DNA from 2 places in the Serratia sp. AS12 genome. Region 1 is predicted to be linked to the other one. Evidence: predicted binding sites of a transcription regulator. Region 1 holds the regulator's gene; the other holds the start of a gene.
What was found. The regulator PhoB, encoded in region 1, activates phosphate uptake and scavenging genes when phosphate is short. The targets are predictions, from matches to a motif close to CTGTCATAAAACTGNCNNAT.
Positions count from the first base shown of each region.

Region 2: the regulator PhoB is predicted to act here: its motif matches at 12,473-12,492, upstream of ugpB (sn-glycerol-3-phosphate ABC transporter substrate-binding protein UgpB).

Region 1 covers NC_015566.1:1,064,075-1,079,061, forward strand. The annotation lists gene sbcC (exonuclease subunit SbcC) at 1-3,040, opposite strand, end outside; gene sbcD (exonuclease subunit SbcD) at 3,037-4,269, opposite strand; gene phoB (phosphate response regulator transcription factor PhoB) at 4,493-5,182, shown strand; gene phoR (phosphate regulon sensor histidine kinase PhoR) at 5,207-6,523, shown strand; gene SERAS12_RS04960 (PstS family phosphate ABC transporter substrate-binding protein) at 6,540-7,478, shown strand; gene SERAS12_RS04965 (cobalamin-independent methionine synthase II family protein) at 7,693-8,799, shown strand; gene brnQ (branched-chain amino acid transport system II carrier protein) at 9,248-10,567, shown strand; gene proY (proline-specific permease ProY) at 10,639-12,045, shown strand; gene SERAS12_RS04980 (hypothetical protein) at 12,079-12,342, opposite strand; gene SERAS12_RS04985 (mechanosensitive ion channel family protein) at 12,474-13,739, opposite strand; gene malZ (maltodextrin glucosidase) at 13,988-14,987, shown strand, end outside.
Region 2 covers NC_015566.1:213,637-228,623, reverse strand. The annotation lists gene udp (uridine phosphorylase) at 1-89, opposite strand, end outside; gene SERAS12_RS01005 (dienelactone hydrolase family protein) at 599-1,435, shown strand; gene metE (5-methyltetrahydropteroyltriglutamate--homocysteine S-methyltransferase) at 1,568-3,844, opposite strand; gene metR (HTH-type transcriptional regulator MetR) at 3,950-4,900, shown strand; gene SERAS12_RS00990 (carboxylate/amino acid/amine transporter) at 4,937-5,797, opposite strand; gene SERAS12_RS00985 (hypothetical protein) at 5,950-6,279, shown strand; gene SERAS12_RS00980 (AEC family transporter) at 6,260-7,216, opposite strand; gene ugpQ (glycerophosphodiester phosphodiesterase) at 7,321-8,067, opposite strand; gene SERAS12_RS00970 (sn-glycerol-3-phosphate import ATP-binding protein UgpC) at 8,064-9,140, opposite strand; gene ugpE (sn-glycerol-3-phosphate ABC transporter permease UgpE) at 9,157-10,002, opposite strand; gene ugpA (sn-glycerol-3-phosphate ABC transporter permease UgpA) at 9,999-10,886, opposite strand; gene ugpB (sn-glycerol-3-phosphate ABC transporter substrate-binding protein UgpB) at 11,048-12,367, opposite strand; gene SERAS12_RS00950 (PLP-dependent aminotransferase family protein) at 12,558-13,745, opposite strand; gene livF (high-affinity branched-chain amino acid ABC transporter ATP-binding protein LivF) at 13,880-14,581, opposite strand; gene livG (high-affinity branched-chain amino acid ABC transporter ATP-binding protein LivG) at 14,584-14,987, opposite strand, start outside.

The DNA of each region.
Region 1 (14,987 bases):
AGTCGATGCTGGTTTTGTGGCTGACCAGATCAGACAACGCCAGCGCCAATGCCAGGCTGACCAGGAAACTTTCGCCGCCGGACAGGGTGCGGGTATCACGCAGCGCATCCGCTTGCCAGGTATCCACCACCTGCAGTTCCAGCGCGTCGCTGGTTTTGCGTTGCAACAGATAACGGCCGTGCAGTCGCCCAAGCTGGTTATTGGCCAGATACACCAGATGATCCAGTGTCAGCCCTTGGGCAAATTTACGGAATTTATCGCCTTCTTTGGAGCCGATCAGCTGATTGAGGTAGCTCCAGTCATCGTACTGCTGCTGGCTCTGGCTGATTTGCTCAAACAGCGATTGCTGATTGAGACGGCGTGCGGCGTCGCTTTCCAATTGGTTGCGCACTTCGCCCTGGCGCAGTTGCACGGTTTTCAATTGCTGCGCCAACGCCTCCAGGCTCTGGCTCAGGGCTTGCGCATCGGCCTGGGTTTCATCCAGCCCTTCCGGGCGCTGTTGCCGCTGTTGTTCCAGCGTATGAACCGCCTGTGCCAGCAGGGCGCTGGCCTCCACCTGCCGCTGGTGCAGTTGTTCTTTGTGCTGCTGCAATTGCCGGCGCTGTGCGTCATCCAACAGCGCGGCGCTGAAAGCGGCTTCATCGCTGAATTCGCTGGCGGCCAGTGTTTCTAGCCAGGTTTGTTCCGCTTGTTGCAACCGTTCGCTCTGCCGTTGTTGTTGCTGTTGCAGGCCGGCAAGCTGGCCGGCCAGGCGATCGCGCTGCTCCTGAGCTTTCTGCCATTGTTCCGCTGCCTGATGGCTGGCCTGCTCGCAGGCGGTCAGTTGGGCACGCAGCTGTTCGCGCACCTGCGGAATGTGTTGTTCGCCAAACAGAGCCAGTCGCTGCGCGCGTTGCTCGCCCAGGGTTTTCTCGCCCTCTTGCCACTGTTGCTGCAGGCGCTGCTGTTGCAACTGCGCGTCGGCGTGGTTTTTTTCCAGCAGGGTGAAGCGCTCGTCCAGCAGCGCTTGTTGCTGTTGCGCCTGCTGTTGCTGCGTCTGGAGCTCGGCCAGTGCATCTTTCGCCTGCTGTACCGCGCGTGCTGCCTGCTCATGCTGTGACAGCTCTTGCTGGCCCTGGCGCTCTTCGCTGTCGCAGGCATTCAGCCACTGGCTCAGGCGCCCGGCATCTTGCAGATCGAAATCAAACGCCAGCGGCGCGCTGAGGGTTTGCCACTGTTGGCGCTGGGCGGCGAGTTGCCGCTCGTCCTGCGCTATTTGCTGTTGTTGGCGCTGTTGCTGTTCCTTCAGGCTTTCGCAACGGGTGCGCAGTTCGGTGCCCTGAGTGTACAGCGCCTCGGTTTTGACGCGCATTTCCGCCAGGCGCAATGCTGTCTCGGACGGTTTTACCGCCTGATATTGCTCAATGGCCGGATGGCTGGCGGAGCCGCACAGTGGGCAGGGCTCGCCGCTTTGCAGCAGCGCCCGCTCGGCTTCCAGGCTGACGATACGCTTTTCCAGCTCAAAGGCTTTTTCCACGTCCAACTGATGCGCTTTTTGCTGCTTGTAGTGCCGCCGGGTTTCTTCCAACTGTTGCTCATGTTCGCCAAGCTGCGCCTGACGGGCGGTAAACTCTTTGCGCTGTTGTTCGAGCCGCTCGTTGGTCTGGCGGAACAGCGAGGAGAGGGTGAACAGTTGCTGGCGTGCCGGGCGCAGCTCGGCCAACGCGGTCTGACGCTGACGCAGCGCCGCCAGCGGTGACTGCGCTTCCAGCGCATTTTGCTGTTGTTGCTGCGCCATCAGCGCTGCGGTAAGACCGTTAAGCTTCTCCCGATGCTGCCCGGCCTGTGCGGTCAGTTGGCTGCGTTGAACGTTTAACTGCTCCAGATCCGTTTTCTGCTGATGGCACTGCCGGGCGGCGTTGTCGCACGCCTGCTGCAATTCCGTCTGCGTTTTTTGCAACTGAGCAATCTGGTGGTCGAGCGGGACGATCTGCTCGTCGATCAGCCGCTGCTGGGTCTGCTGGCGTTCGGCTTGCGCCTGTTGCTCGGCGCGCGCTTTTTCCACTGCCTGCTGCAATGGCGCCATCTGCGCAAGCTGATGCTCCTGCTGCTGCGCCATTTGGGCGATCTGCTGTTGCAGCGCCTGCTGCTCACTGCGGCAACGGTGACGGTCGTTATGCAGCGGCCGCAGTTTCTCAGCCGGTTCGCTGCGCGCCAACTGTTGCAACTGCGGTTCGGCCGCAGCCTGCTCCTGTTGCACAACGCTCAACTGGCGTTGGTATTCCTGCTGCCGGAGCTGCGTTTGCTGCCACTGTTGCAACCAGTTCAGCGCCTGTTGCTGTTGCCGGGCCTGTCCGCTGAGGGCGGTTTCCTGCGCGCTCAGCTCAACTAACTGGCTCTCCAATTGCTGACGTTGTTCGTCATTCAGCAGTTCAATGCCGCTGGCGCGTTGATGCAAGGCGTCCAGATCGGCTTTGGCCTGTTTGTGCTGCTCGAAAACCCGTTCGGAAAGCTGGCCGTAGATTTCGGTGCCGGTCAGCTCTTCCAGCAGTTCGGCCCGGTCATTGGCATCGGCATTGAGGAAGGCGGCGAACTGCCCCTGGGACAGCATCATCGATTTGGTGAAGCGGCCGAAATCCAGCCCGGTGATCGCGGCGGTCAGATCCAGCTTGTCGCGGACTTTATCCGCCAGGATTTTACCGTCTTCACGCAGTGCCAGTTCCACCTTTGGCGCTTGCAGGTTGCCGTCCGGCGCGTTTTTGGCTCGGCGTTGGCTCCAGAAGGCGCGGTAGCCGACGCCCTTGACCTCAAATTCGACCTCAGCCAGCGATTCGGCGGTGTGGCGAGTCATCAGTTCGTTTTGGCTCGGTGTCACGTTGAGGCGCGGTGTCTGGTGGTACAGCGCCAGGCAGATAGCATCCAGCAGGGTGGTTTTACCCGCGCCGGTTGGCCCGGTGATGGCGAACAGCCCATTACTGGCAAAAGGCTCGGCGGTGAAATCGATCTTCCACTCGCCCTGCAATGAATTGAGGTTCTTCAGCCGCAGGCTCAGGATTTTCATTGGGTCGGCTCCTCGTCGTTGTGCCGCACGGTCTCGACCACCTGATGGAACATTTGGCGCATCCGCTGCTGGCGGGGCTCTGTGATTTCCGTCTCCTGCGCCAGCCGCCGCTCGAAGACCTCATCGACGCTCAGTTCGTTGAGCGTTTCCTTGTCCTGCTGTTCAAGGGCCTGGCGGCGCTGCTCTTTACTGCGGCGCAGCAATACCACCTCCACCGGCAGTTGATCCGCCAGCAGCTGAATACGGCGCTGAATGTCGCTGAGGTAATCTTGTGTCGCCACTTCGATGTCCAACCATACCGGCAGTTCTCCCTGATAATCGGCGAACTGCCGCAATTGTTGTTCGATCTGCGCCAAATCACCTTTGATCAGTTGCATCGGCTGGAAGTTGGGGATATCCAGTGCGGTGACCTGCTGCAGGGCACCATCGGCGAAATCCACCATAAACACGCTTTTGGGTTTGCCCAGCTCATCGAAACTGAGCGGGATAGGAGAACCGCTGTAGCGGATATGCTCGGATTTGGCGACGTTTTGCGCCCGGTGAATATGCCCCAACGCAATGTAGTCGGCTGGCGGAAACGCCTGTGCCGGGAAGGCATCCAGCGTGCCGATGTAAATATCGCGCACCGAATCGGAGGTGGTAACGCCCATGGTGGTCAGGTGGCCGGTGGCGACAATCGGCAAGGTGAGCCCCAGTTCATCGCGGTGTGCGCAGGCCGCCTGGTAGAGCTGCTGGTAGTGTTCCGCGATCGCCTCTTGCAACGCCTGCTGCTTTTGCCCGCCCGATTCGCCGGCGCGGCTGGTTGTCAGATCGCGCGGGCGCAGGAACGGGATGGCGCACAACACCGCACCCGGTTGGCCGTCGCGCTGGTTAAGCACCAGGATTTGCTGCCCGATGTCGCTTTGGGCGTTGGCGATCACCGTTGTATTCAGGCAAGAAAGCAATTCACGCGATTCATTCAGGGTTGCCACGGAGTCATGGTTACCGCCCAGCACCACCAGTTGGCAGCCGGTATGCTGCAACTCCACCACAAAGCGGTTATACAGCTCGCGGGCGTAGCTCGGCGGCGAGCCGGTGTCGAACAGGTCCCCGGCGACGATCAGCGCATCCACCCGTTGCTGTTCAATTTGCTCGATCAGCCAGCGTAAAAAAGCCTGGTGCTCGGCGGCACGGCTTTTGGTGAAAAAGTACTGGCCAAGATGCCAGTCAGAGGTGTGGATCAGGCGCATGACACTCCCGGGGCGATAAACTAATGGGGGGATTATAAAGGGGGCAGACTCTCCTGTCGTGACGCAATGATTATGACAACTGAATGATTTTTCTTTGCAGTTGGAAATAATCGCTATGCTTACTGGCTATAACAGGCTGGTTTTTTCATAAAAGTGTCACAAAACTGACGCATAATGGCGCCCGCAATCAACTGTGATCGCTAACACATTGGCAGGATTGACGATGGCAAGACGCATACTGGTGGTGGAAGACGAAGCGCCGATCCGTGAGATGGTGTGCTTTGTGTTGGAACAGAATGGTTACCAACCGTTGGAAGCCGAGGATTATGACAGCGCCGTGACGCGCCTGTCTGAGCCGTTCCCTGATTTGGTGTTGCTCGACTGGATGTTACCCGGCGGTTCCGGTATCCAGTTTATCAAACACATGAAGCGTGAAGCGCTGACCCGCGATATCCCGGTGATGATGCTGACCGCACGCGGTGAAGAAGAAGACCGGGTACGCGGCCTGGAAGTGGGAGCGGACGATTACATTACCAAGCCGTTCTCGCCGAAGGAGCTGGTGGCGCGCATCAAGGCGGTAATGCGCCGCATTTCACCGATGGCGGTGGAAGAAGTGATTGAAATGCAGGGGCTGAGCCTGGACCCTTCCTCGCATCGCGTAATGGCTAATGAGCAAGCGCTGGATATGGGGCCGACCGAGTTCAAATTGCTGCATTTCTTTATGACCCATCCGGAACGTGTTTATAGCCGCGAACAGTTGCTTAATCACGTCTGGGGCACTAACGTTTATGTGGAAGACCGCACCGTTGACGTGCATATCCGCCGGCTCCGTAAGGCGTTAGAGACCACTGGTCATGACAAAATGGTTCAAACCGTTCGGGGCACCGGCTACCGATTCTCAACGCGTTACTGATCGCGTCGCGCTGGAGAATATGCTGTGCTAGAACGCCTTTCCTGGAAGAGGCTGGCCCTGGAGCTGGCTCTTTTCTGTTTACCTGCCTTGTTGCTGGGGCTGATTTTCGGCTATTTGCCCTGGCTGCTGCTGGTCGCCGTGCTGGCGGCGCTGGTCTGGAATTTCTACAACCAACTCAAACTTTCCCACTGGCTGTGGGTCGATCGCAGCATGACGCCGCCGCCTGGGCGCTGGAGCTGGGAGCCGCTGTTTTACGGCCTGTACCAGATGCAGCAGCGCAACCGTCGCCGTCGCCGTGAACTGGCGCTGTTGATCAAACGCTTTCGCAGCGGCGCGGAATCGCTGCCCGATGCGGTGGTGATGACCACCGTTGAAGGCAATATCTTCTGGTGCAACGGGTTGGCGCAGCATCTGCTGGGATTCCGCTGGCCGGAAGACAACGGCCAACACATCCTTAATCTGCTGCGTTACCCGGAGTTCAGCCACTATCTGCAACAGCAGGAGTTCACGCGGCCACTGACGCTGCAACTCAATAACGAGCACTACGTCGAGTTCCGCGTGATGCCCTATTCGGAAGGGCAACTGTTGATGGTGGCGCGCGACGTCACCCAAATGCGTCAGCTGGAAGGCGCGCGCCGCAACTTCTTCGCCAACGTCAGCCATGAGTTGCGTACACCCCTGACGGTATTGCAGGGCTACCTGGAGATGATGAGCGACGAGGAGCTGGACGGCTCGCTGCGCGGTAAGGCGCTGGGCACCATGCAAGAGCAGACCCGGCGCATGGACGGGCTGGTCAAACAGCTGTTGACGCTGTCGCGCATTGAGGCGGCGCCTAACGTCGATATGAACGAGCGGGTCGATATCCCGTTGATGTTGCGGGTGTTGCAGCGTGAGGCGCAGTCGCTGAGCGGCGGCAACCATGAGATTACCTTCCGGGTGAACGAGCAGCTCAAGGTGTTCGGCAACGATGACCAACTGCGCAGCGCGGTGTCGAATCTGGTGTATAACGCCGTCAATCACACGCCGAAGGGCACCAATATTGAGGTGAGCTGGCAACAGACGCCAAATGGCGCGCAGTTCCAGGTCAGCGACAACGGGCCGGGTATCGCCGCCGAACATATTCCGCGCCTGACCGAGCGTTTCTACCGTGTCGATAAAGCCCGTTCACGCCAGACCGGCGGCAGCGGGCTGGGGCTGGCGATCGTCAAGCATGCGCTCAGCCACCACGATGCGCGGTTGGAGATCCTCAGCGAACAGGGGATTGGCACCCGTTTCATCTTTACCTTGCCTAACCGGTTGATTGTTCCTGCAGCTTTATCAGAGAATGCGGTGAAAAATTAACGCGCGAGAGGCTGGCATGATCCGAATCACCCGATGGCTGTTGCTGTGCCTGGTGCTGCTGGTGAGCCGCGGCGCACTGGCGCAGCCGGACGGTATGCTGTCCGGCAACCTGTCGAGCGTCGGCTCCGATACGCTGGCGAATCTGATGGCGCTGTGGGCGCAGGACTTCAGTCAGCATTATCCTAACGTCAATTTGCAGATCCAGGCCGCCGGTTCTTCAACCGCGCCTACCGCACTGGCGGCGGGCGCAGCGCAGCTTGGGCCAATGAGCAGGCCGATGAAGGCGGCGGAAGTGTCGGCGTTCGAACACCGTTATGGCTATGCGCCGCTGGCCGTGCCGGTAGCGGTGGATGCGCTGGTGGTGCTGGTGCATCAGGACAATCCGTTGCGCGGTCTGAACCTGCAGCAGCTCGACCGTATTTTCTCCGCTACCCGGCGCTGCGGTGAAAGCCGGCCGCTGATGCGTTGGGGGGAGCTGGGGTTGCCCGGCAGTTGGCAACAGCGCGACCTCCAACGTTTCGGGCGTAACTCCGCCTCCGGCACCTACGGCTATTTCAAGTTGCGCGCCCTGTGCGGTGGCGATTTTATGCCGCGGGTCAATGAGCTGCCCGGTTCGGCCTCGGTGGTGCAGGCGGTGGCCGGTTCGCTGAACAGCATTGGCTACGCCAGCATCGGTTTTCGCGCCAGTGGCGTGCGTCTGCTGCCGCTGGCGGAGTCGGGCGAAAACTATGTCATCCCCAATGACACCAACGTTAGCAACGGCAGTTACCCGTTGTCGCGCTATCTGTACATTTACATCAATAAAGCCCCCAACCAACCGCTGGAGCCGTTGACCGCCGCTTTTCTCGATCGCGTGCTGTCCGATGCCGGGCAAAAGCTGGTTAATCATGACGGTTACCTGCCGCTGCCATCCGATACACTGCGCAAAACCCGGCTGGCGCTGGGCCTGAAGTAACCTTCCAACGGGCGGTTGCGTGGCGCCCAACATGAATTTCTCTCAACACCAATGAAAATTCTTCCATTGCCGCCCGACAAGCGGCGTGACAGGATGCTCCTCAATGCTAATTTTAGCCGTCTGGATGTCCATAATAACCCAGCGTAATAGTTCACACTGTCAATCATTGAAGCAAAGAGGCTCGATCCTTTGCCTGTCACCGGGAGTTATAAATATGTGCGATTGCAACCATGCCTTTCACGCTGACGTTGTCGGCAGCCTGTTGCGCCCTGTGGCGCTGAAAACCGCTCGCCAGCAGTTCCAGCAGGGTGAAATCGATGCCGCCCGGCTGCGCGCGGTTGAAGACGAGCAGATCCGTTTGGCGGTGGCAAAACAGAAAGACCTCGGTTTGGCGGTGGTGACGGACGGCGAATTCCGCCGTGCGTGGTGGCATTTTGACTTCCTGGAAGGGTTGGACGGCGTGGAAGGTTATGATGCGGATCAGGGGATCCAGTTCAACGGCGTGCAAACCCGCGCGCGCAGCATCAAGGTGGTCGGTAAATTGGGCTTTAATCCCCAGCACCCGATGCTGGCGGATTTTCGTTTCCTGAAGGCGACGGCCGGCGATGCGGTGCCGAAAATGACCATTCCCAGCCCGAGCGTGCTGCACTTTCGCGGCGGGCGCAAGGCCATCGACAGCCGGGTTTACCCGGATCTGAATGTCTATTTCGACGATCTGGCGCAGACTTACCGTGACGCGATCAAGGCGTTTTATGATGCAGGCTGCCGCTATCTGCAACTGGATGACACCGTCTGGGCTTATCTGTGTTCGGACGATCAACGGCGGCAGATCCGCGAGCGCGGTGAGGATCCGGATCGTCTGGCGAAGATCTACGCCGACGTGCTGAATGCGGCGATCGCCGGCAAGCCGGACGATCTGACTATCGGCTTGCACGTGTGTCGCGGTAATTTCCGCTCTACCTGGATCTCCGAAGGCGGCTACGAGCCGGTGGCGGAAATCCTGTTCGGCCAGGTGAATATCGACGCTTTCTTCCTGGAATACGACAACGAGCGCTCCGGGGGATTCGAGCCGTTGCGTTTTATCAAACCCGGTAAACAGCAGGTGGTGCTCGGTCTGATCACCACCAAAAACGGCGAGTTGGAGAACCCGGAACAGGTGAAACAGCGCCTCGAGGAGGCCGCACAGTTTGTCGATCGCCGCCAGTTGTGCCTCAGCACCCAATGCGGGTTTGCCTCGACCGAAGAGGGCAATAGCCTGAGCGAACAGCAGCAGTGGAATAAGCTGCAAAGCGTGGTGAATATTGCCCGAGAGGTTTGGTAAGCGCGCAGATCCCGTTCAGACCACGCGAAAACCGATCGTTTATTGGCGTTTTCGCGCGGTCTCAAGCCGGATGCTTCACGGTTTGTGAATGCGATGCTCAAAAATGATACAAATCATGTAGTGTATATTTATTGATAGCCACTATGATCGACTGGTGACAAAAGATTATCTGGTCGATAGCTCTGGTTTTTGTCGCACGACTTGCCTTTCAACGCTATAAACGTTTAACTTACCCCCCGTTGTCGGACTAAACTTCCATTTATAACTCCTAAAACTCTGCCCAACATCATGAGTGGTTAATTTCGAATAAGGACAAAACGTCGGACGTTATGCGTTTTCTGCTCTTATTGGTCTCACGATGAAAGGGCAAGCCGGCAGCCGGGTGGGGGCATTACGTCACCACGATATCGGGTACTTTTTTTCATTTGAACAGGCAGCACGACATCGTATGAGTCATCGTTTAACGTCAAAAGATATTATGGCGCTGGGTTTTATGACCTTTGCCTTATTTGTCGGCGCCGGGAACATCATTTTCCCGCCGATGGTCGGTTTACAGTCCGGTGAGCACGTCTGGACCGCAGCAATCGGCTTCCTGATTACCGCAGTCGGTTTGCCGGTGATAACCGTTATCGCTCTGGCACGCGTTGGCGGCGGTATTGACGCCCTTAGCACGCCGATTGGCCGCAGCGCCGGTTTGCTGCTGGCGACGGTCTGCTATCTGGCGGTTGGCCCGCTGTTCGCCACCCCGCGTACCGCGACCGTGTCCTTTGAAGTGGGTATTGCGCCGCTGACCGGTGACGGCGCCATGCCGCTGTTTATCTACAGCCTGGTGTATTTCGCGCTGGTAATCGGCATCTCACTGTATCCGGGCCGCTTGCTCGATACCGTGGGCCACGTGCTGGCTCCGCTGAAAATCGTTGCGCTCGGCGCACTCGGCATTGCCGCGTTGGTTTGGCCGGCGGGCACCCCTATTCCGGCTACCGACATTTATCAGCACGTTCCTTTCTCTTCCGGCTTCGTCAACGGCTATCTGACCATGGATACGCTGGGCGCGCTGGTGTTCGGCATCGTCATCGTCAACGCTGCGCGTTCCCGCGGCGTGAAAGATGCCGGCCTGCTGACGCGCTACACCATTTTGGCTGGTCTGATCGCCGGTGTGGGCCTGACGCTGGTTTACCTGAGCCTGTTCAAGCTGGGTTCCGGCAGCGGCGTGTTGGTGCCGGACGCGACCAACGGCGCGGTGATCCTGCACGCTTATGTGCAAAATACCTTCGGTGGGTTGGGCAGCTTCTTCCTGGCGGCGCTGATCTTCATTGCCTGCATGGTGACTGCGGTAGGCCTGACCTGTGCCTGCGCCGAGTTCTTTGCTCAGTACCTGCCGTTCTCTTATAAGACGTTGGTCTTTATTCTGGGCCTGTTCTCGATGGTGGTTTCCAATCTGGGCCTGAGCCATCTGATCCAGATCTCTATCCCGGTGCTGACCGCGATTTACCCGCCGTGTATCGTGCTGGTGGTATTGAGCTTCACCCTGCGTTGGTGGAACAGCGCGACGCGTATCGTGGCGCCGGTGATGCTGGTCAGCTTGTTGTTTGGTATCCTTGACGCGGTGAAAGCGTCCGCCTTCCAGCACCTGTTGCCGGAGTGGACCAATCACCTGCCATTGGCTGCGCAGGGGCTGGCATGGCTGTCGCCTTCTCTGCTGATGCTGGTGTTGGTCGCGATTTATGACCGGGTTTGTACGCGTTCTGAAGTGACCGCGCACCCATAATCCCCCGGCTGAATTTTGGGCCACGGACTTGTCCGTGGCTTTTTTACGTTTAAAAAACACGGGTTATTTTCATGCAACAACAGTCACCCTCCGCCCCTGCGGCCAATAAGCTGAAGCGCGGTCTCAGCACGCGTCATATCCGCTTTATGGCTCTCGGATCGGCCATCGGCACCGGCCTGTTCTACGGTTCGGCGGATGCCATTAAAATGGCCGGCCCGAGCGTTTTGCTGGCGTACCTGATTGGCGGTATCGTCGCCTTTATCATCATGCGCGCTTTGGGCGAGATGTCGGTCAACAACCCGCAGGCCAGCTCATTCTCCCGCTACGCGCAGGACTACCTTGGCCCGATGGCCGGGTATATCACCGGCTGGACCTACTGTTTTGAAATTCTGATCGTCGCCATCGCCGACGTGACCGCGTTCGGCATTTATATGGGCGTCTGGTTCCCCGAGGTGCCGCACTGGATTTGGGTGCTGAGCGTGGTGCTGGTGATCGGTGCCATCAACCTGATGAGCGTGAAGGTGTTCGGTGAGCTGGAGTTTTGGTTCTCGTTCTTCAAGGTCGCCACCATCATCATCATGATTGCCGCCGGTATCGGCATCATCATTTGGGGGATTGGCAACGGCGGGCAACCGACAGGTATCCATAACCTGTGGTCCAACGGCGGCTTCTTCAGCAATGGCTTTATCGGCATGATCCTGTCGCTGCAACTGGTGATGTTCGCCTATGGCGGCATCGAGATCATCGGTATCACCGCCGGTGAAGCCAAGGACCCGAAAACGTCGATTCCCAAGGCCATCAATTCGGTGCCGTGGCGCATCCTGGTGTTCTACGTCGGTACGCTGTTCGTCATCATGTCGATTTATCCGTGGAATCAGGTGGGCACCAACGGCAGCCCGTTTGTGCTGACCTTCCAGCACATGGGAATTACCGTGGCTGCGGGCATCCTCAACTTTGTGGTGATCACCGCGTCGCTGTCGGCGATTAACAGCGATGTGTTCGGCGTAGGCCGCATGCTGCACGGGATGGCCGAACAGGGCCATGCGCCGAAGATGTTCAGCAAGGTGTCGAAGCGCGGCATTCCGTGGGTCACGGTGTTGGTGATGATGCTGGCGTTGCTGTTGGCGGTGTATCTCAACTACATCATGCCGGAAAACGTGTTCCTGGTGATTGCCTCGCTGGCTACCTTTGCCACCGTGTGGGTGTGGATCATGATCCTGTGCTCGCAGATTGCCTTCCGCCGCAGTCTGAGCAAAGAGCAGGTGAAAAAGCTGGCGTTCCCGCTGCGCGGCGGCGTGTTCACCTCGGTGATTGCGATTATCTTCCTGGCGTTCATCATTGGTCTGATAGGCTACTTCCCAACTACCCGCGTATCGCTTTACGCCGGTCTGGTGTGGGTTGTGGTGCTGCTGGCGGGTTACTACTTCAAGGTCAACCGCCAGAAAAAGCGGGCGGTGCTGGCGCAGCAGCAGGATTAAAAATAAAAACACCGGCCATGCGCCGGTGTTTTTTTATCGGTTTTCCTCGGGCTCATCGTCGCCGGAAGCTCGGGCTTCGATGCGCAGGCTGCTGTCGTTCAGTCGTTCTTCCTTCCCTTCTCCTGCTGCGCGCGCCAGCACTTCGCGGATATCCTGCATATTGCTGCTCAGGGCGCTAAGCGCCGGCTGCAAGGTCCGACTCATACGGCTTTCGTCCAGCGAAGCGCTGTGCAGACAGCCAATAAACAGCAGCGTGGCCAGCGAGGTAAACAGCCGGTGGCGTAATGGTTTCAGCAATCCTCTTTTCCTTCAGCGGGCGATAATCAATGCATTAACGCTGTTTTTAGGCCGAAAGAAAAGCGGGCCGAGACATCCGTTGCCCCTGGGTTGATAGTCATTACCGGCTGAAACAGTTACGTCAGCCTGCGTCAGGAAACGTCCGTCGCCGCTCGCATTTGGCTCAGCATGCTACGCATGTCGTTGCCGGTGGGCGTTTGATGCACGCGCAGATCGAACTCGTTAATCACCGCCAGAATATGATCAAAGATATCGGCCTGAATGCTCTCGTATTCCGCCCACACAGTGGTGTTGGTGAAGGCGTAAATCTCCAGCGGCAAGCCCTCCGGCGTCGGTGCCATTTGGCGCACCATCAGCGTCATGCTCTGATGAATATTGGGGTGAGCGCGCAGGTAAGCCACCAGGTAGGCGCGCAGCGTGCCGAGATTGGTCAGGCGGCGGCCGTTGAGCGGTGAGCTGAGATCCACGGCACTCTGCTGATTATAGTGGCTCAGTTCTTGCGTTTTATCGTTCAGATAACGCTGCAACAGCGGATTGCGATTCAGGCGCTGTTGCTCTTCCGGGGACAGAAAATGCACGCTGGTGGTGTCGATATTGATGCTGCGCTTGATGCGCCGCCCGCCGGATTCCGACATTGAGCGCCAATTCTTGAAGGAATCTGAGATCAGCGCATAGGTGGGAATGGTCGTGACGGTGTTGTCCCAGTTACGTACTTTTACCGTGGTCAGGCCGATGTCGGTGACCGCGCCGTCTGCACCGTATTTCGGCATCTCCAGCCAGTCGCCGATTTTCAGCATATCGTTGGCGGAAAGCTGAATGCCGGCCACCAGCCCGAGGATGGGATCCTTGAACACCAGCATCAGCACCGCAGTCATCGCACCCAGACCGCTGAGCAGCAGCAATGGTGATTTGCCCATCAGCAATGAAACGATCATGATGCCGATCAAAATGGCCGCTACCAGTTTCAGCCCCTGGAAAATGCCGCGCAGCGGCAGTTGATTCGACAGCGGACTTTGGCGCAGCACCGCCAGCAGCGTATCCAGCAGCGAAAACAGCGACAGCAGGGCAAAGCCCATGATCCAGACCTGCGCGGCGGTGACGATGAACGCCTGCGTCTCGCCGCCGGCGCGCAGCCACAACACCGCTTGCAGATTGATGATGACCCCTTGCAGCAACAGCGCCATGCGCTGAAACAGCTTGTACTGGGTAAGCGCTTGTTGCCATACGCGCTGCGACTGCTGGCCACGGCGTTGGATCGTCGCCAGCACCACGCGGTGCAGCACCAGATGGATGGCCACCGAAATCAGGACGATCAGCCCAAGCACCATCAGCAGAGACATCACGCCGCTGAATTCCAGCCCGAACTTCTCCAGCCACAGTGTTATCTGTTGTTGCATTATCGCTCCTTTAAAAAATGCGCAAAAAATATCCAATACACTCAAAAGACGTTAGCCTAATGGCTGCGGGCCATAATGTGCGGCTGTTTACCCTTTTTTACATAGGGTTGCCGCCGGCTGCCTATCTCCACCCCCCGGCTCCTCCCCGAGTTTAGCGGCCAAAGAGGAGGGGGGCTTGCACTTAACGTGGCATTGTTCGTGGCATTGAATAACGTCGTCGATTTCGTTTTGTACAGCAGGAGAACAGTATGCTTAACGCCTGGCATCAACCGGTCCCGCCCTTTGTGGTGAAGAAGGGACAACGTCTGGATATCACGCTGTGGTTACAGGGTGATGATTTGCCTGAAAGGGTGTTTTTACGCGCCGAGCCGGATAACGAAGAATGGCTGCTGATCATGAAAGCGCACAGCGCTGAAGGCCGGTGGCGTTATCAGGCCAGCCTGACGCTGAACGAAGGAGAGGCCACGCGGCGCTACTGCTTCAAGTTGGTGTGGGCCGATCGTCAGCAATGGTTCGGGCCTCAGGGTTGGTCGCTGATCCCGCCGGGCCAACTGACGCAGTTTGCGCTCGACGAACCTGACCGCAGCCCGGCCTGGGTGGCGGATCAGATATTTTATCAAATTTTCCCCGATCGTTTCGCCGGCAGCGGCGGCGAGCACGGTATTCAGAACGGCAGCTATCGCCATCACGCGGCCGGTTGCGACGTGGTGCGTCGCGACTGGCAGCATCCGCTGGAAGACCGGGATGCCGCTTCCACTTTCTATGGCGGCGATTTGGATGGCATCAGTCAAAAGCTGCCTTACCTGCAGAAACTGGGCATTACGGCACTCTACCTGAACCCGATTTTCACCGCGCCGAGCGTGCATAAATACGATACCGAAGACTATTACCAGGTTGATCCCTATTTCGGTGGCAATGCCGCCTTGCAGCGTTTGCGAGTGAGTACTCACAAGGTGGGGATGAAACTGGTACTGGACGGGGTGTTTAACCATACCGGCGATTCCCACCCCTGGTTTGATCGTCATCAGCAGGGCGACAATGGCGCCTGTCACCACCCGGATTCACCGTACCGCGGCTGGTTCAATTTCTACCCTGACGGCCGGGCGCTGGACTGGAAAGGCAATGCCAGCCTGCCGAAGCTCAATTTTGCCGAACCTCAGGTGGCCGAGAAGATTTATCGCGGCGACGGTAGCGTGGTGCGCCACTGGTTACGCCCACCGTACAGCATCGACGGTTGGCGGCTGGACG
Region 2 (14,987 bases), 850 kb from region 1:
CGCTGCGGATCGCCCGGAACGATGGCAAGCTGGGCCCCTTGTAAATCGTTTTTAGTGAGGCCAAGATGAAAAACATCAGATTGAGACATACGAGACTCCTCATAGATCATGTTTATTGGGAGGAACAAAAAAGTACTCTACTGAAAATCGCCATCCAATTTCGTGATGGCCATCACCATGAATAAAGAAACAAAGATCAATCTACATATTTTTTGTGATTTAAGTCACAAAAAATAACCCAAAGACGCTATAAACGTCGCACCTGCCACAAGTCTAGCCGACAAAACAGCCCGCCGTTTACCGCCTTTCCTCTTGGCGACAAGCCCCCTTTTCCACCACGAGGCCACTTATGTCGCTACCGAAAAATAGCCTTATTTTATCGGTGACTTAGCAACAAAAAATGGGGCTAACGTACCTTATGGCGCTAATACAGGCCAAAATGCACAATATCCTGATAAAAAGATAACAAAAGTGCGTTAAAACCAGATAATTAATCGTTTTTTACAGACTTGACCGAAAATGCTCAACCGGGTGCCAATAACGGGTAATCTTTCCTATAGTTATTCTCAGCGCTTTTTTCTATTGCACGGAGACCGCAATGAAAACCGACCATGTGATGACATTAAAACAGGCTCAGGGGGGATTCGCCCCGGCCGTAACGCCGTTGGCCGCCTCTACTGTGCTTACCGACGAACAGGGCATTCATGCCGGGGAAACCACCATTCCCTCGCAAGGTGACAACCTGCCGGCCTATATTGCCAAGCCGGCGAACCACAACGGCCCCTTCCCCGTGGTGCTGGTGGTACAAGAGATTTTTGGCGTTCACGAGCATATTCAGGATCTGTGCCGCCGCCTGGCGAAACAGGGCTACCTGGCGATAGCGCCAGAGTTGTACTTCCGCCAGGGGGATGCCAGGGATTACACCGACATAAGCGAATTGTTCCAGAAACTGGTGGGCAAGGTGCCGGACAGCCAGGTGCTGGCCGATCTCGACCACGCAGCCCATTGGGCCAGCCGCCACGGCGGCGACGCCGGCAAGCTGGCGATTACCGGTTTCTGCTGGGGCGGCCGTATTACCTGGCTGTATGCCGCGCATAACCCGCAACTGAAGGCAGCGGTAGCCTGGTACGGCAAGTTAGTGGGCGAAAAAACGCTGAACTCGCCAAAACACCCGGTCGATGTGGCTACGCAGCTTTCTGCACCAGTGCTGGGATTATACGGCGGCCAGGACAGCGGAATTCCACTGGAAACGGTGGAAACCATGCGCCAGGCGATTCGCGCAGCTAACGCCGATGCCGAGATCGTGGTCTACCCCGAAGCGGGTCATGCTTTCAATGCCGATTATCGCCCAAGTTACGATGCCGAAGCGGCGACGGACGGCTGGCAACGCATGCTGGCATGGTTCGCTCAACACGGCGTGGTCGGCGTCAAATAACCCCTCCCCTCACGGCTGCCTTCACCGGTGGCCGCCTGCAATGTAAAAAAGGGCGCCGAAGCGCCCAAAATAATCACACCAGAACCTTATTGATTGCACGCCGGCCTTCAATGGCCGGGCAACGCACTCCGATCAGGCTTGCTGCTGGCGCAGGCGCTGAGCCGCCAACACCATGTTGGCCAGCGACTGACGGGTTTCCGGCCAGCCACGGGTTTTCAGGCCACAATCCGGGTTAACCCACAGGCGTTCCGCCGGGATGTTCTGCGCCGCTTTACGCAGCAGCGCTTCGATCCATTCCACGCTTGGCACGTTTGGCGAGTGGATGTCGTACACGCCTGGGCCAATTTCGTTTGGATACTCGAACTCTTTGAAGGCTTCCAGCAGATCCATATCGGAACGCGAGGTTTCGATAGTGATCACGTCGGCATCCAGCGCCGCGATGGAATCCATGATGTCGTTGAATTCGCAGTAACACATGTGCGTGTGGATCTGCGTGTCATCCTGCGCCACGGCAGCGTTCAGTTTGAAGGCATCCACTGCCCAGTCCAGATAAGCGGCCCAGTCGGATTGACGCAGCGGCAACCCTTCACGCAGTGCCGGTTCGTCAATCTGGATGATGCCGATACCGGCTTTTTCCAGATCTTCTACTTCGTCGCGCAGCGCCAGGGCGATCTGCTTGGCGATCACTTCACGGGTTACGTCTTCACGCGGGAATGACCAGCAAAGGATGGTCACCGGGCCGGTCAACATGCCTTTTACCGGCTTGTCGGTCAGCGATTGCGCATACCTCGCCCACTCAACGGTGATGGCTTCAGGACGGCTGATGTCGCCAATGATCACCGGCGGTTTTACGCAGCGGGAACCGTAGCTCTGTACCCAGCCATTTTGGGTGAAGACGAAGCCGTCAAGGTTCTCGCCGAAATATTCCACCATGTCATTACGCTCGGCTTCGCCGTGCACCAGCACGTCCAGGCCCAGACGTTCTTGTTCAACGATCGCCTGTTTGATGTGCTCGCTAATGCTGGTGCGGTAATTGTTGCCGTCCAGACGCCCCTGTTTGAAGTCCAGGCGCAGGCTGCGGATTTCGGTGGTCTGCGGGAATGAGCCGATAGTGGTGGTCGGCCAGGCCGGCAGGTTGAAGCGTTCACGTTGCGCCTGAGCGCGCTGAGAGTAAGGGCTGTGGCGCTCGCTGTCTTGTGCGGTAACGGCGGTCAGACGTTGGCCTACCTGCGCATTATGTACGCGGCTGGACTGACGACGAGCGCGGATTGGTGCGCTGTACGCGTCCAGTTCTGCCCGCTTTTCTGCACCTGGCGCGTTCAGCGCCGCGCTTAGCAAAGCCACTTCAGCGCATTTTTGCAGAGCGAAGGCGAACCAGCTCTTCACTTCTTCATCCAGGCGGGTTTCCACGCTCAGATCGATGGGACTGTGCAACAGGGAGCAAGAGGTGCCAATCCACAGCGGACGGCTGTTAACCAGCGGTTGCAGACGGTCGAACCAGCTGCTCAGGTCGGCACGCCAGACGTTACGGCCATTGATGACGCCCAGCGACAGCAGCCACTCTTTTGGCAATGCCTTGTGCAATACGGCGATATCGTCGTGACCGGCCACCAGATCGACATGCAGGCCCTGTACCGGCAATGCGCGGATAGTGTCGAGGTTATGACCAACGCTGTCGAAATAGGTGGTCAACAGCAGTTTTACCTGCCCCTGCAACGCGTCGTAAGCCGGTTTGAAAGCGTCGAGCCATGCCTGCGGCAGCTCCAGCACCAGTGCAGGTTCGTCGATCTGCACCCACTCTACGCCGCGCTTCGCCAGTTCACCCAGAACCTGCCGGTAAACCGGCAGAATGTCCTTCAGCAACGACAGTCGATCAAACGGCTCACCCTTCACTTTGCCCAACCACAGGTAAGTGACCGGCCCCAGCAGCACAGGCTTGATTTTGTGGCCCAGCGCCAGCGCTTCGTCAACTTCATCCAGCAATTGAGTCCAACCCAGTTTGAACTGCTGGCCCTTCTGAAATTCAGGCACCATGTAGTGGTAGTTGGTGTTAAACCACTTGGTCATTTCCGCCGCCGCCGCCGGTTCACCGGTCGGTGCACGGCCACGGCCCAGACGAAACAGCTGATCCAGATCGATTGAGCCATCCGCATTTTGATGACGTGCCGGCACGTTGCCCAACAGCAAGCTGGTGGTCAATACATGATCGTACCAGGCGAAATCGCCGACCGGCACCAAATCCACCCCGGCCTGCTGTTGCTGTTGCCAATGGCGAGCGCGCAGCTCGCGGCCAACCGCCAGCAGTTCTTCCTGCGTTGAGTTGCCTGCCCAGTAACTTTCCTGAGCTTTTTTCAGTTCACGTCGCAGCCCAACGCGTGGAAAACCCAGAGTGTGATTTAGAATTGCCATCGTCATATTCCTCATTTAGCCGTCCAGATGTTTACACATCCATAATCCGCAGGTACTGTATTAACCACAAGCGCAATTTATTCACTGTCACTGTGAAGGACTCTCATGATCGAACTGAAACATTTACGGACGCTGCAGGCTCTGCGCAACACCGGCTCTCTGGCGGCCGCCGCGGCCCAACTCCATCAGACGCAATCGGCCCTGTCGCACCAGTTCAGCGATCTGGAGCAGCGTCTGGGCTTCAAACTGTTCGTTCGAAAAAGCCAACCGCTGCGCTTTACCGTGCAGGGAGAAATCCTGTTACAGCTGGCGGAACAGGTACTGCCGCAAATCCAGCAGGCGTTGCAGGCGTGCCACGAGCCGCATCAAACCACGCTGCGCATCGCCATCGAATGCCACAGCTGCATTCAGTGGCTGACGCCCGCGTTGGACAACTTCCGCCAGAGCTTCCCGCAGGTGGTGATGGACTTTAAGTCCGGCGTCACTTTTGATCCGCAACCGGCGCTGCAACAGGGGGAGTTGGATCTGGTGCTGACCTCAGACATCCTGCCGCGCAGCGGCCTGCACTATTCGCCGATGTTTGATTTCGAGGTGCGTCTGGTGCTGGCGCCGGATCACCCGCTGGCCGGCAAACTGCAGATTGAGCCGGAAGATTTGAGCGATGAGACGCTGATGATTTATCCGGTGCAGCGCCAGCGGCTGGATATATGGCGTCATTTCCTGCAACCGGCCGGCATCAGCCCGGCGCTGAAAAACGTCGATAACACCTTGCTGCTGATCCAGATGGTGTCGGCACGGATGGGGATTGCGGCGCTGCCGCATTGGGTAGTCGAAAGTTTTGAACGCCAGGGGCTGGTGGTGACAAAAACCCTGGGCGATGGCCTGTGGAGCCGCCTGTATGCCGCGGTACGCGACGGCGAGCAGCGCCAGGCGGTGACGGAAGCCTTTATCCGCTCAGCGCGTCAACACGCCTGCAATCACCTGCCGTTCGTACGCGACGCTGCGCGCCCGGGCACCCTCGCCGCCAGCATCAAGCCGCTGTCTTCACAAGCCTGATTTTGCGGGCTGCCTGCGCTTGGGTAGCCCGTGGTTTCAATTCACCTGCTTTGGCGCCACCCAGCGGCGGTGCACCCACAGCGAAGCAACAATCACCGCCCCGCCGATAATAAAACTCGGCCAGTGCGGTTGCTGCTGCCAGATAGCCAAATTCACCAGCAACCCGGCGGGCACGTGCATGTTATTCATAATGCCGAGCGTCCCGGCATCCACCTGCGTTGCACCGTAGTTCCACATGAAATAGCCCAACCCGGAAGCCACCACGCCCAGCCACACCAGAATGCCCCATTGCAGGTTAGTGGTCGGCAACTGTTGCGGATTACCCCACAGACACCAGGCGACCACCGCGACCACCAAGGCTCCGAGGTAGAACCAGGAAAACGCCGTATGTTGCGGCAGCGGGTGCACTTCCATCAGGCGCTTGTAACCGACCATGCCGATGGCGAAGCTGATATTCGCCGCCTGCACCAGCAACAGCCCCCACCAGAAATGCTCGCTCAATTGATGGTAACGGATGATCGCCGCGCCCAGTACCGCCAGCAACGCGCTGAACACATAGGCCCAGCGCAGGCGTTGACCGCTGATCAGGTCGTAAATCAGCGTGACGTACAGCGGCGTAAGCACGGTAAACAGCAGGAATTCCGGTACCGTCAGGTACATGTAGGCACGGAAGCTGAACAGGTACATGATACCCAATTGGCAGGCGCCCACCAGCATGTACATCAGGATCACTTTCGGTTTGATATTGCGCCAGCGCAGGAAAGGCAGGAAGACCAACGCCGCCAGCCCGATACGCATCAGCACCGAGAACCAGCTGTCGACCTGGCCCGCCAGATATTCGCCAATCAGGCTGAAAGAGAACGCCCATAAGACGGTAGTAATTACCAGAAGCAGCACGTCGGGTTCACCCTAAACAATCAGAAAAGGCGATTGTAACGGAAGGCGAAATGCTGCGTGATGAAAAGGCGGTTTACGGTTGTGCAAAATATAAACTTTTCGGCAATTTTTCGCCGGTGGGTTAGGCTTAATTAAAAGCGAGGATAAATATCATGAAAAGTTATCGTATTCTGTATGGCCTGCTGTTGCTGTCCGGGCTGGCAACGGCGGCCAATGGCGTAACCGAGCTCAGTTCGCAACAGCAGTTCCTTAACCAGCGCAATCAGCAGATGCAGCAGCAACGCATGCTGAATAACCAACAGTTGGATCAACGCCGCCGGCAACAACAGCAACAATTCGACGACAATCAGCAAAAGTTGCTGCGAAATGCGCCAAACGGCGGGCAATTGCTGCCAAACGGCAACCAACCGCGCAATCCGTTTAACCGCACGTCACCGACGGTGCCGCAAACGCAGATGCCCGTTACACCCGCACGCCCATAATGGTGAGTATCAGCGGCGTAGTGACCGCCGCCAGCGCGGTGGACATCACCAGACTGGTGGCGGCCGGGCCGGTAAGCACGTTGAACTGGCGTGACATCAGGTACACATTGACCCCGACCGCCATTGAACCCAGCAGCACCACCACGCGGGTTTCCATTGGCGGCAGGTCCATCATCCAGGCCAGCAGCCAGATGATCAGCGGCTGGACGATCAGCTTGAAGAAACACATGGCGCTGCTCAGTTGCCACCCTTCGCTGATACGATATTCCGCCAACCCCATTCCCAGCACCACCAGCGACAGAGGTGCCGCCACCTGGCCGAGCATACTGACCGGCTGATCGACAAACGTCGGCAACGGCAGCCCGGTCAGGCTAAACAGCGTACCTGAGAGAATGCCGATAATCAGGGGATTGGTGAGCACGCTGCGCGCGGTTTTGATAAAGCCGTGCAGGGTGGGCGAGCCGTTGCGCGCCCATTCGATCGAGAGGGTTACCAGCGTCCAGAGGATCAGCCCGTTAAATACCAGCACCAGAGCAACCGAAGGGATCGCTGCCTCACCCAACATCACGCTGGCGATCGGCAGGCCCAGCATCACGTTATTGGAGAAAATCCCCCCCAGCGCGAACACCGAACCGGATACCCCATCCAGTTTAAACATCCGGCGCGCGGTGATACGGCCCATAACGAACACGATCAGGCAACTGCCGAAAAAAGCGATCAGCAAGCGGGCATCCACCACCGGGCGTTGCGAGAAATCGCACATCATGCGAAATAACATGGCGGGCAGCGCCAGGGAGAAGACGAAACGGGTCAAACCATCGGTGATGGTGGCCGGCCACTTACCCCAGCGGATAAGGCCATACCCCAGCACGATCAGAACAAATAGCGGCAAAGACAGCGCTATCTGGTGCCACAGAGAAACAATAAAGACAGACATCACATCCCTTCCGTTAGCGCGGCGGCAAGGGGCTGACGTCGCAAGAATCAACAGGCGCCGGCAAATTCACGGGCGCAGCAGACTGCGCCCGTAGCAACAGAGGTTTATTCGTTGGGAAAATCCGGGCCGATTAAATCTATCCGGTCGGTACAAATACAGTCAACGCCCCAGTTCAACAACAGGCGCGCACGCGCCGGCTGGTTAACGGTATACACCAGAATGCGCAGGCCGGCCGCCTTCAGCGCCGCGACCCGCTCAGCGGTCAGCTCTTTATGGTTGATATGCAGCGACACGCAACCCAGCCGCTCTGTCAGCGCCTGCCAGTTGTCATCCCATTCATCCAGCAACAGGCCGCGCGGCAGGTCCGGCACCGTACGCTGTGCCGCCTCAAGCGCCTCAACCGAGAACGAAGAAAGCAGCGGCTCGGTCTGGCCTTGCCACAACAGCCGTGCTGCCAGCGCCACTACGCGGCCGGTTTCATCGTCAGCGCCGGTGGTGGGTTTGATTTCGATATTCGCCATCATGCCGTGCTGCTGACAGCGTTCTGCTACTTCCAACAGCAACGGCAGACGCTCGCCCTTGTAGGCGGAGTTGTACCAGTTGCCGGCATCCAGTTGCACCAGCTTGTCCCAGGGCAGCTCGCCCGCCACGCCCCAACCGTCGCTGGTGCGATCGAGGGTATCGTCATGCAACAAAAAGATCTGCCCGTCCTGCGCCAGCTTGACGTCGAACTCAATCATTTTGTGGCCGTGCCGCGCGCCAACGTCGATCGCCGCCAGGGTATTCTCCGGTGCCAGGGAACCGCCGCCGCGGTGGGCGACGATATGAGGATAAGGCCAGGCTGTGGTCATTGTTCCATCCGTAATCCGCTGTTTGAATCAAAAAAGTGCAGCGCCTGTGCAGGCAGTTGCAAATATAGCGTGCTGCCCGCCGTCGGCATAGTTTCATGCGACAACCGCGCAATCACGCCGTGGCCGCCCCATTGCCCGTGCGCCAGATTATCTGCGCCCAGCAGCTCCAGCGTTTGCAGCTCCAGCGGCACGCCGCCTTGTTCAAGGGTGGTCAGTTGAATATGCTCCGGACGGATGCCAAGCGTCAACGGGCGGCCACCCCACTGTGTTTGGGCCTGAGGTAAATTCAGCGTCATCCCGCCGGCCAGCAACAGTTGGCTGCCGTCGGCGCTCAACGTGCCGGGCAGCAGGTTCATCGCCGGAGAGCCGATAAAGCTGGCGACAAATAGCGACGCCGGGCGCTGGTAAACCTCGCTCGGGGTGCCAATCTGTTCCGCTACGCCCTTGTTCATCACAATCACCCGCTGCGCCAACGTCATCGCCTCAACCTGATCGTGCGTGACGTACAGGCTGGTGGTTTTCAGCCGGCGATGCAGCTGCTGCAATTCCAGGCGCATCTGCACGCGCAGCTTGGCATCCAGGTTGGACAAAGGTTCATCGAACAGGAATACCGCCGGTTCACGCACAATGGCGCGCCCCATCGCCACCCGCTGGCGTTGCCCGCCGGAAAGCTCGCGCGGCTTGCGCTGCAACAGCGGCTCCAGCTCCAGAATGCGCGCGGCTTCTTCCACCCGCTGCTGGATATGCTGTTTACCGAAGCCGCGAATTTTCAGGCCATAGGCCATGTTGTCGTACACGCTCATGTGCGGATACAGTGCGTAGTTCTGAAACACCATCGCGATGCCGCGATCTTTCGGCTCCATATCAGTCACGCGCTGGCTGTCGATATAAATATCGCCGCTGGTGGTGCGTTCCAGCCCGGCGACCATGCGCAGCAGCGTCGATTTTCCGCAGCCTGAAGGGCCGACCATCACGATAAACTCGCCGTCCGCCACGTCGAGATCGATTTGCTTAATCACCGGCGTTTTACCGTCGTAGGATTTGGTGACTGCCTGTAGTTTTAAACCTGCCATGTGAACATTTCTCTCGTTACTTCTCGCTGTCGACGAGACCGCGCACAAACCAGCGCTGCATCAGAAGAACCACCGTCAGCGGTGGAATTAAGGTCAGAATCATCGCCGCCATTACCTGATTCCACTGGGTCGGCGCGCCGGAGGTGGAGATCATGCTCTTGATGCCCGCCACCGCGGTCCCCATCGAGGCGTCGCTGGTGATCAGGATCGGCCACAGGTACTGGTTCCAGCCGTAGATAAAGGTGATGACAAACAGCGCCGCCAGATTGGTTTTCGACAGCGGCAGCACGATGTCCCAGAAAAAGCGCATCGGCCCGGCACCATCGATACGCGCCGCTTCCAGCAGCTCATCCGGCAGCGTCATGAAGAACTGGCGCAGCAGAAAGGTCGCGGTCGCCGAGGCCATCAGCGGCAACGTCAGGCCGGTGTAGCTGTCCAGCAGGTTCAGGTTGGAGATCACCTCCACCGTCGGGAAAATACGCACTTCTACCGGCAGCATCAGGGTGAGGAAAATCAGCCAGAAAAACAGGCTGCGCAGCGGAAAACGGAAATACACGATGGCGTAGGCCGACAGCACCGACACCAGGATTTTGCCGAAGGTAATCGCCAGCGCCATGATCACGCTGTTCAGCAACAACAGCGAGAACGGCACCTTGAGGTTGCCCACGCCGCCCTGCCAGATATTGCGGATGTTTTCCCACAGATGGCCGCCCGGTATCAGGGTCATCGGCACCTGAAACACCTGCTTATCGTCCAGCGTAGCGGCGACAAAGGCCACGTACAGCGGGAACAGCACCACCAGCACGCCGATAATCAGCATTACGTGGCTGAAGATATCCAGCCCGCGTCGGTTCTCAATCATTGGTAGCGCACCTTACGTTCGACAAAGCGGAACTGGATCACCGTCAGACCAATCACCAGCAGCATCAGGATCACCGACTGCGCCGCTGAGCTGGACAGATCCAGACCGGCAAAACCTTCGCGGTAGATCTTGTAGATCAGCGTGGTGGTGGACTGTACCGGGCCACCGCCGGTGGCGGCATCAATCACCGGGAAAGTATCGAAGAAGGCGTACACCAGATTAACCACCAGCAGGAAGAAGCTCACCGGGGTGATCAACGGCAACACCAGGTTGAAGAAACGCCGCACCGGGCCGGCGCCGTCGATAGCCGCCGCTTCCACCAGCGAACGCGGGATCGATTGCAGCGCCGCCAGGAAAAACAGGAAGTTATAGCTGATTTGCTGCCACACCGAAGCCAGCACCACCAGGAACATCGCCTGCCCGCTGTTCTGCGCGTGGTTCCAGTTGTAACCCAGTCCGCCAAGGAAATGGGTAATCAGCCCCAGGCCGGGGTTAAACAGGAAGATCCACAATACCGCCGCCACAGCGGGGGCCACGGCGTAGGGCAAGATCATCAGCGTCTGGTAAATCCGGCTACCACGCAGCACGTAATCCACCAACGCGGCGAAGAACAGCGACACCACCAGCCCGATACCGGCCACCAGGAAGCTGAAAATCAACGTGGTGTAAAAAGAATCGAGGTAGTACGGATCCTGGAACAGTTGGCTAAAGTTATCCAACCCGACGAACTGGCTGGACAGGCCGAAAGGATCGAGGCTCTGCACCGAATACCACAGCGCCTCGCCGGCGGGCCACAGGAAGAATATTGCGGTTATCAGCAACTGCGGCAGCACCAGCGCATAGGGCAGCCAGCTGCAGCCAAAACCGGGACGATCTGAGCTCATAATCAGGGACTCATGAAGGCAAAAACGGGTGACTCAAAGCAAGGCGTCGCGAGCAAAGCCAGCCTGGGTGCGGACAGCGCACGGCTCCCGGAACGGACACAAAGTCCATGAGGAGAGCGAACACTGTCCAATCCCAGGCTGGCGAAGCGCAGTAGCCGTTATTACTTGGTCTGGGACTCGAAGCGACGCAGCAACACGTCACCGCGTTGTACGGCAGCGTCCAGCGCCTGCTGTGGCGTTTTCTTGCCGGTCCACACGCCTTCCAATTCTTCATCCACCACGCTGCGGATCTGCGGCATATTGCCCAGACGCAGGCCCTTGGTGAACGGCAATGGCGGCTTGTTCAGCATCTGACGCGTCGCAACGTCGGCGCCCGGGTTCTTGTCATAGAAGCCCTGCTGCTTGGTCAGATCGTATGCGGCGGTGGTAATAGGCAGGTAACCGGTTTTCTGGTGCCATTCGGCGGCAATTGCCGGCTGCGCCAGATACTGCAGGAACTCGGCTACGCCCTTGTAGGTGGCGGTATCTTTGCCGTTCATCACCCACAGGCTGGCGCCGCCGATGATGGCGTTCTGCGGCGCATTCTTGGCGTCGGCGTCGTAAGGCATCATGCCCACGCCATAGTTGAATTTGGCATAGTGTTTAATGTCCGCCAGCGAACCGGAAGAAGCGGTAGTGATGGCACAGTCGCCGCTGTAGAACTTCTCGGTCGATTCGTCCTTACGACCGAAATAGGTGAAATCACCCTTCTTGTTCATGTCCGCCAGCAGTTGGATATGCTTGACCTGCAACGCTTTGTTGAACTCCAGCTTGGCATTCGCACCGCCGAAGCCGTTGTTTTCGGTAGCGAACGGCACACCGTGCCAGGCGCTGAAGTTCTCGAGCTGGATCCAGCCCTGCCAGCCGCTGGCGTAGCCGCACTTCATGCCGGCCTCACGCAGTTTGGCGGTGTCCGCCGCCAGCTCTTGCCAGGTTTTTGGCGGCTGATCCGGGTTCAGGCCGGCTTTTTTGAAGGCATCTTTGTTGTAATACAGCACCGGGGTGGAGCTGTTGAACGGCTGGGACAGCAGATGGCCGCTCTTGTTGTCGGTGTAGTAACCGGCCACCGTCGGCACGAACACCGATTCGTCAAAGTTGATGCCGGCGTCTTTAAACACCTGGTATACCGGTTTGATCGCTTTGCTCGCCATCATGGTGGCGGTGCCCACTTCGTAAACTTGCAAAATCGCTGGCGCCTTGCCGGAACGGTAAGCCGCGATACCCGCCGCCAGGCTCTGTTCGTAGTTGCCCTTATAAACCGGAACGATTTTGACGTCGCTGTGCGACTGGTTAAAGCGGTCCGCCAGGGAATCCACTTCTTTCCCCAGTTCACCTTCCATCGAATGCCAGAACGGGATCTCGGTCGCCGCCAGTGCCTGAGTGCTGACCGCCAGGGTCAACGCGACGCACAGCGTAGTTTTGCGAATAGCGTAGGTGAGCATGCCTAACTCCTGAAAAAGCTGGTGTAATAAGCGCGTGAGCGAAAAGAAACAGTTTTTTGTTCGGAAGTTAACATGCCATGCTCGGATGACAGAAAAATAACTAAAAAATGACAGCGAAGTGACAGAGAGGTGAAGTGCAGGTTGCGGTTTGATGTCGGCGACGAGGCATTTTCCCCCGCCGCCGCGGGGATTACAGTGAACGACGCAGGCGGGCGACCGCTTCTTGCATCTGTTGCTCAGTGGCGGTGGCGAACGACAGGCGGAAGGTTGAACGATCCGGGTTATCGGAGAAGAAATATTCCCCCGGCACGAACACCACACCCTGTTGCAGGGTGGTTTTCAGCCATTCTGTGGCGTTGAACGGCTGACGGAAACGCGCCCACAGGAACATACCGCCCTTCGGCATATCAAAGGTGATGTGTTCGCCCAGCTCTTTCTCCACCAGCGCAGCCAGGATCTCGCCCTTTTGCTTGTAAGCGGCGCGGATCTTTTCGATCTGCCCCGGCAGACGATCCAGCCCCAGGTAGCATTCGACGATGCTCTGCGACAGCGCGCTGGCGTGCAGATCCGCCGCCTGCTTGATGATCGCCACTTTATGCAGCAGGAACTCAGGCAGAATAGCCCAGCCCAGGCGCAAGCCCGGCGCCAGGATCTTGGAGAAGGTCGAGGTGTAGATAATGTTATCGGTATGACCCAGCACCTGCTGCGAAACCTGATGCAGCGTGGCGTTGCGCTCTTCGGTAAAACGCAGCTCGCCGTACGGATCATCTTCGATAATCAGGAAATTGTGCTCGGCCGCCAGTTTCACCAGCAGTTCGCGGCGCGGTGCGCTCAGCGTGAGGCCGCTGGGGTTGCCAAAGTTCGGCACCACGTACACGCCCTTGATGCGCTGGGTTTTCAGCAGTTCGGCAAGCTCTTCAACCACCATGCCGTCGCTGTCGGATGACACCGACATGATGTTGGCTTCCGCCAGTTCCAGCGTCTGCAGTGCCGCCAGATAGGTCGGACGCTCCACCACAAACACGTCGCCTGGATTGACGATAGCGCGCATCACCAGATCCAGCGCCTGCTGGGAACCGGCGGTCACCATCACTTCTTCTGCCGTGGCGACGACGCCGCGCTCGGCGCACAGCTCGCAAATGCGTTCACGCAGCAACGGGCTGCCTTCGGTCAGGCCGTACTGGAAGGCGCTTTTCGGCTGTTCGGTGATCGCCTGATGGGTAGCAATACTCAGCCCTTCAAAATCAAACAGGGCATCAGAGGGGATGCCGCCCGCCAGCGAAATGACGTTTTCCATCTTACTGTGCTTGAGCAATTCGCGGATTGCCGAGCTTTTTACGTTGACGATGCGCTGCGCGAGTAACCCTTCTGTCTTCATTTCTTATTCTCGTAATCGTTATAAATTTTGTAGGGGCAGGGTACACGGCGACCAAGTGACTCGGGCGACCCTATTCGCCCCCACAGGGAAGTGAGTGCAGCCAACAACGCTGTAGCCTGAAAGACGACGGGTATTTAGCCGCCCAGATACGCCGACCTTACTGCTTCGTTTGCTAACAATGCGGCTCCCGTATCTTCCAACACCACGCGCCCGTTTTCCAGTACATAACCGCGATCCGCCAATTTCAGCGCCTGATTGGCGTTTTGCTCCACCAGGAAGATGGTCATGCCCTCTTCGCGCAGCTGCTGAATAATGTCGAAAATCTGCTGGATGATGATCGGCGCCAGCCCGAGAGACGGCTCGTCGAGCAACAACAGCTTCGGCTGGCTCATCAGCGCACGGCCGATCGCCAGCATCTGCTGTTCACCACCGGACATGGTGCCGGAGCGCTGGTTGCGGCGTTCCAGCAGGCGTGGAAACAGGCCGAACACCCGCTCGATACGTTCCTGGTACTGATGACGATCGGCAAAAAAGCCGCCCATCGCCAGGTTCTCTTCCACCGTCATGCGCGAGAACACCCGACGCCCTTCCGGCACTATCGCCACCGCCTCACGCATAATGCGCGAGGTCTGCCACTGGGTAATATCCTGGTCGAGGAAGGTAACGCTGCCTTCGGTGGCGCGCGGCTCACCGCACAACGTGCCGAGCAGCGTGGTTTTACCGGCACCGTTGGCGCCGATCAGGGTGACTATCTCGCCCTGCTTGATGTTCAGGCTAACCTGATGCAGCGCCTGGATTTTGCCGTAATGGGCGGAAACCTGATTAAATGACAACATAATTATTCGCCCAGATAGGCCCGGATAACGTCCGGGTTGTTACGAATTTCTGCCGGGGAGCCCTGCGCCAACGGCGTGCCCTGATTCACCACGTAGATACGATCGGAAATGCCCATCACCAGCTTCATGTCGTGCTCGATCAGCAACACCGACACTTTATGCTGGTTGCGCAGCTCGACGATCAAGTGGTCCAGCTCGTCGGTTTCCTTTGGGTTCAGGCCCGCGGCGGGTTCGTCCAGCATCAGCAGTTCCGGGCGGGTCACCATGCAGCGCGCAATCTCCAGCCGCCGCTGCTGGCCGTAGGCCAGATTGCCCGCCGAACGGTTAGCCATCTCGAGCAGGCCAACCCGTTGCAGCCACACGGATGCACGTTCCAGCGCATCGGCTTCGGCACGGCGGAAGGCTG